Regions from separate parts of the Lactobacillus sp. IBH004 genome, predicted to be linked through region 2. Evidence: predicted binding sites of a transcription regulator. Region 2 holds the regulator's gene; the other holds the start of a gene.
The links. Region 2 encodes NrdR, which represses ribonucleotide reductase genes. Its sites were predicted from a motif close to ACACNATATATNGTGT; they were not measured.
Positions count from the first base shown of each region.

Region 1 (3,403 bases), 670 kb from region 2:
CTATTGGGGTAGCTGAACGAAAGATCGCTAAATGCAATTTGCTGGGTCAAAGGAGCAACATCCTTGTCCCCTGTTTTTTCCTGCATATTAGCTAATTTATTATATTTGTCAAAAATAGGTTGAACTGCCCGAATTGAAGTTAGCTCAATACTGATTTCTGTCAAGCTGCCAAAAACGTTACCGGACATTGAACCAACAACTAAAATAGCACCGATAGGAAGTTGGTTGTGAAAGGCTAGATATCCGGATTCAACGGTTAAAATAGTTTGAGCAGATATACTTATCAGGTTAATCAGTGAATTAGAGAATGACATTTCCGTAATGTAATTAACCCGAGCCTGTCCAGTCTTATCTGATGCCGCAAGAACTATTTTATTGAGCAATTTTTGCTGACCAAGCGTGAGCAGATTGACAAAACCTTCAAGAGCATCGGTTGCTTTTGCCGTTAATACTTCATTTTGCCTGCTTTGTTTTTGCGACAGTTGTTCCAACTTTTTCTTAAAAAGACGGGGAAATAAAATCATAACAACAGCAAAAACCAAAGTGGTTACAAATAAGAGTGGATGGTAAGAAAACAGGATGACACTGGCAATAATGCCTAAGAGTGCACTGCTAAATGTTTGCTCTAAACTGAAAAAGCCATCATGATTAATTTGATTAATATCGTTAGTAAACCAGGAAACATAGTCAGCTTCCGTGTGCTTGTTGAAATCTTCATACTCTTGGCGACCAATTATATGGGCTAATGCGTTCCTAATGGAATTATCGACGGCCTTGATGATTACAGCAGAATACCGTGAACTACAAAAAAAGAAAATCAGAAAAAAGCCCCAGCTAAGCAAGTTTAAACCTGTATCAACAATAAAGCCGTTTAAATTATGCTGAGTCAAAGCAGTAAGTGCATTACCTTTAAAAATGCTGGCAGCAGTTTGTGCTAAATTCCGGCCAAAATAGAAAATGGCTAGAATGACATACATGCCTGAATTACGTTTAATGTAGGTCCAAAGCGAAAATTTTGTTATAGTATCGTCCATGATTTACTTCCTGTCTAAATCCCTATTTTTAGAGTTAATACTAAAATGATTTTGGTTTAATAGAATAATATGGTTTTTGCATTACTTCTTCAAAAGACTCTTAACTGGTACTTACAGCAGGAGTTGTACTATCTAAAGATAAAAATCTTTTCAAGATATCAGTTATGCCCTCTTACTTCCATCATTTACTAATAATTTTATAATTTAATTACTATCTTATATCTTTTTTAACATTAAAACAATTTCTTTTTAATTTTCATTCTTAGAATTTTCACATAGCAGCAGTATATAAATATCAACTGCAACTTTTTCGAGCTTTTAAAAAATAATTCGTTCTATAATTGCAAAATCACTTATTATACTTAATGCAATCAAAACGAGCAATTATTGACTACTTTATTTATCACAGAATCGAAAGAATCAAAGTACAGAATAAAAGGGCTTAACACCGAATGATATCGGCATCAATCCTCAGTAAAATAATTAATTAAGATTTATCAGTCAGATTTTTTGGTTTCACGTGTAACATCTAATTTTGTAATAAATTATTTACTTGAATACTTAATTTTTTATTCTGTATTATACAAAATCACTTGACTTTTTGATTAAAATTTTAATTTACTTTTTGCTTGTATACCACTATATCTCGTATTAAACTAAATAAGAATCTATATATTGTATTTATGAAAGAACGTGATCCAAGTTATTGTTTTAAGTGGGCCAATTGGAGCCGGTAAATCCAGTTTAACCAGTATTTTAGCTGAGCACTTAGGTACACAAGCCTTTTATGAGGGAGTTGATAATAATCCTGTTCTTCCTTTATATTACCAAGACATGAAGCGTTATACTTTTTTGCTTAATATCTATCTGCTTAACCACCGTTTAGCACAAATCAACCAGGCAATTCGTGAAAAAAATAGTGTATCAGACCGTTCAATTTATGAAGATGCACTCTTTTTCAAAATGAACGCGGACAGTAAAGTAGCTGACCCTACTGAATTTAAGATATACGACAGCTTACTCGAAAACATGATGGAAGATACCCCAGGTAATCCCAGCAAAAAGCCAGATTTACTAATTTACATTCATGTTTCCCTTGATACAATGCTTAAACGCATTAAAAAGCGGGGCCGTTCATTTGAACAAATCAGCACAGATCCCAGTTTAAAAGACTACTACGCACGGCTAATTAAGTATTATGAACCGTGGTATGAAAAATATGATGCCTCTCCTAAAATTGAAATTGATGGAGATAAATACGATTTTATCTGCGATGAAGATGCCAAAAAAGAAGTTTTAAGTCAAATTGATAATAAGTTGCACGCAATAGGCAATTTAGAATAGAGAAGGAACGTGATGACAGTTATTGTTTTAAGCGGGCCAATTGGAGCCGGTAAATCCAGTTTAACCAGTATTTTAGCTAAGTATTTAGGAACCAAACCATTTTATGAGAGTGTCGATAACAATCCTGTATTGCCACTTTTTTATGCCGATCCTAAAAAGTATGCATTTTTACTTCAGGTATTTTTCCTAAACACTCGTTTTCGTAGTATCAAGGATGCATTGACTGATGATAACAACGTTCTTGATCGTTCAATCTATGAAGACGCCCTTTTCTTTCAGATGAACGCAGATATTGGTCGGGCCACCAAAGAAGAAGTAGCTACCTATTACGAACTGCTTAATAATATGATGAGTGAGCTCAAACATATGCCTAAGAAAAATCCAGACTTGCTGGTTCATATTAAAGTTTCATACGATACCATGATTAAAAGAATTCAAAAACGTGGTCGACCTTATGAACAATTGAGCTATGATGCAACACTGGAAGATTATTATAAGCGGCTTTTACGCTACTATAAACCTTGGTATGAAAAGTATGACTACTCACCCAAAATGGAGATAGATGGTGACAAACTAGACTTTATGACTGATAAGCAGGCAAGAGAAGTTGTACTTGATCAAATTGTTGCCAAATTAAAAGAAATGGGTAAATTACCTGAATCATGGGATAAGCCTACAAATATTCAAATAGATTAACAATAAATAAATTATTATCAAAAGGTCATTAGAACTATGTGTTAATGGCCTTTTTATGTTGCCTATTGCTATTTTAAAGTACTGTTTAATTTATAGTAAAAGCTTTAACAGTGAGCTCTAGCAATTAGATAGCTGGATGACAATTTAAATAATTTGTTACTTACTCAAATAAAAAATCAAAAAACTATGTTATTATTGAATCATATATTTTTCACATATTTATTTAATTAATTTATATAGTTTTTATTAGCTCCACTTGTGCTAATTTTACCCGCCCTATTAAATTAACTTTGTAAGAAGGAGAAAAATGAATTATATCCTTTCAATTA
Region 1 is NZ_CP110217.2:1,930,312-1,933,714, forward strand. Features, by position in the region: gene LDX54_RS09430 (ABC transporter ATP-binding protein) at 1-1,034, opposite strand, end outside; gene LDX54_RS09435 (deoxynucleoside kinase) at 1,728-2,378, shown strand; gene LDX54_RS09440 (deoxynucleoside kinase) at 2,391-3,074, shown strand; gene LDX54_RS09445 (amino acid ABC transporter permease) at 3,382-3,403, shown strand, end outside.
Region 1: a site for NrdR is predicted at 1,671-1,686, ahead of LDX54_RS09435 (deoxynucleoside kinase). Genes of this name have one in related genera too.

Region 2 (3,403 bases):
GCCAAGAATTATAATGTGCGGTCATTTGCGGAAAGAACTGCGATTAACTCACCAATTCAAGGTTCAGCTGCAGATATTATCAAGATTGCGATGATTAACATGCAGAAAAAATTGGATGAGATGCATCTTAGAACTAAGATGGTGGTTCAAGTTCATGATGAATTGATTTTTGATGTACCAAAAGATGAATTAGAAACAATTAAAAAGATTGTGCCAGAAGTTATGCAGTCTGCTGTGAGACTTGATATTCCTCTTGTAGCTGATTCTGGTTATGGTCACAATTGGTTTGATGCTAAGTAAGGAGTAATTTTAATGCCCGAAATGCCAGAAGTTGAAACTGTCAGGCGGACACTACTTCCCCTGATTAAGGGAAAAACGATTAAAGAAGTAACTGTTTGGTATCCTAAAATAATAACTGGTGATGCAAAAGAATTTAAAAAGCAGTTAGCTGGTAAAAGAATAGAAACAATTGATCGTTATGCTAAGTATTTGCTTATTCGTCTTAGTGGTCATTTAACTGTGGTATCGCATTTACGCATGGAAGGTAAATATCGTTTAGTCAAAGTAAATACCAAAAAAGATAAACACGATCATGTGCAAATTGTTTTTAACGATAATTCTGCTTTGCGTTACAATGATGTGCGTAAGTTCGGGCGCATGCAGTTGATTACAACGGGCACAGAGAAAGAAAGTACCGGTATTGGCAAATTAGGCGCTGAGCCAAATTCACAGGCGTTTACAGTTTCATACTTGCAAAAAGGCCTAGCTCGTAAAAAGAAAAATATCAAAAATACCTTGCTTGATCAGTCAGTTGTGGCCGGTCTTGGTAACATTTACGTAGATGAAGTTTTGTGGGAAACAAAAATTCACCCATTAAGTATGGCTAATAGTATCCCAGCAAAAAAAGTAGCAGAACTGCATGATAATATTAATTCGTTGATAGAATTGGCCATAGCAGAAAGGGGCACTACTGTTCATACATATCTTGATGCTAATGGCAAGACCGGCGGTTTTCAAAAAATGTTGCAGGTCTATGGTCATAAAGGCGAACCTTGTGAACGTTGCGGAACCCCTCTTGAAAAAATTAAAGTAAACGGCCGGGGCACTACTTTTTGCCCTAAATGTCAGGTGATTTATAAATGACAACTATTTTGGGCTTAACTGGTGGAATAGCCAGCGGCAAAAGCACAGCAGATATCTTTTTTAAAGAAAAGCACATACCCGTGATAGACTGTGACCAAATAGCTCATGATATTTTAAATGTTGGTAATAAAGGTTATGAATTGGTTAGAAAACAGTTTGGTCTCCAAATAATTAATGAAGATCAATCAATCAACCGATCAGTTTTAGGCCAAATAGTTTTTAATGACGCAAAGCAGCTTGACATTCTTAATAAAATTACCCATCCGTTGATTTTTAAAGAAATACAAGCTAAAATTGCGCTAAGCAAGGTTGCTAAAAAGCCTTTAATTATTGTAGATGCACCAGTTTTGTTTGAAGCAAATGGCCAAAAATATTGTGACTGCACTTTATTAATTGCCATACCTGAATCTTTGCAGTTAAAGCGGCTGATGTTAAGGGATCATTTAAGTAAAGATGCTGCTTTGAAACGTATTCGCAGTCAGATGTCCTTGTCTCAAAAAGAAAAACTAGCTGACTTTGTAATTAATAATGTTGGTACAAAGCAAGATCTGAAATATCAACTTGAGCAGTTGCTTCTTAAAATAAAAGAGGAGTATTAATATGGAATGTCCTAATTGTCATAAAAATGCATCAAAAGTAATAGATTCACGTCCCAGTGATGAAAATCGTGCAATCAGACGGCGGCGTGAGTGTGAAAACTGTGGCTTTCGTTTTACTACGTTTGAAAGAGTCGAGACGACACCACTACTAGTAATCAAAAATGATGGCACTCGTGAACCTTTTAACCGGAAAAAAATTTTACACGGCGTCATGGCTGCGGGACAAAAGCGTCCTATATCTAGTTCGCAATTTGAAGAATTAGTTGATCATGTAGAAAACAAAGTACGTCAGCAAGGAGTTAGTGAGATTTCTTCCAAAAAGATTGGTCAATTAGTAATGGATGAACTGGCTAAAATTGATGATGTCGCTTATATTCGTTTTGCCTCTATTTATCGTGAATTCAAAGATATGTCCAGCTTCATGAAAACCATGGAAGATATGATTGCGAAAAGGGAGAAAGGTAATTAATTATGTTTGAGACAAATGATCCCAAACAACCATTTTTCATTGCTAACAGGGTGGATATTTTTCCGAAGGATTTACGGGTTTTAATCAAATTATACCAGCCGCTCATAGGATCTCTGGCGCTGGCAGTTTATTTAAGCTTAAATGAAGACTACAATCCGCAAGCGATGCTCTCTGATGCCAAAGGTCTCTATTTTTTGCAGGAGCAAGCCGACTGCGATATCAAAAAATTATTTCCCGCGTTGCATAAACTTGAAGCTGTCGGTTTAATTGAAAGCCATTTGCTTGCTAACCAAATTATGGGTCAGGTTTTATGTTTTAAACTTAAAAGTGTTCCTTCCAGCAGTGAGTTTTTTACCACCGCACTTTTAGCAAGTTTATTAAAAGAAAAAGTGGGTGTTACAGCCTTTAATAAATTGAGCCATGAGTTTGCTAGAGAAACTAAGCAAAGTCAAAGCAGCATCAGTGGAATTAAGGAAGCACCTAACGTATCTGCATCCTTTATGGAAGTTTTTCATTTACCTGACCAAGAAGCAATTGATCCTTCTATTGATGTGAAAAAAGCTGCTAAAGAAAACAGTTCTGTTTCTAAAGCTTTTGCTACCGTCAATGATCAAGAGCATATTGACTGGGATTTTATGAAACAGCAATTTGAAATTTATCAAATCGCGGGCAGCGAAATTGATCAGAATGAAGATGCTATTCGAGCTGTTATGCGCATGTACGGACTTTCCGAGCAAGAATTTGTTGATGAAGCAATACCTTGCTTACATGGTGATTATCATTTGAATATGCGTCAAATTAAGCAATCTATCGCTAACAGTATTCATGGAACTGATACGCGCCGGCATTTGCCAAAAAAAGAAGCACTAACAGACAAGCTTGTCAATAATAGTCACTTAAATGAAGATGAACAGCAGCTATTGCAGAAAGCTCAATCTGATACTCCAGCCCAGTTTTTGTATCATTTAAAAACTGAGCGGAATGATTTTGTTGATGCCAGTGAATATCAAGTGCTTGATAATTTATATAACGATAAGGGAATACCGGCAGAATTGCTTAACGTTTTGACTTATGCTTGTTTAAAAAGTGGTCCTAATATCTCTTTTCGCCTGGCAAATAAAATACTTCATGATTGGCTGCAACACGGGGTAAAGACTGCAAGTCAAGCCTTGGAATACATGGACAAGAGAAA
Region 2 is NZ_CP110217.2:1,257,269-1,260,671, reverse strand. Features, by position in the region: gene polA (DNA polymerase I) at 1-300, shown strand, start outside; gene mutM (DNA-formamidopyrimidine glycosylase) at 313-1,143, shown strand; gene coaE (dephospho-CoA kinase) at 1,140-1,742, shown strand; gene nrdR (transcriptional regulator NrdR) at 1,744-2,211, shown strand; gene LDX54_RS06295 (DnaD domain protein) at 2,214-3,403, shown strand, end outside.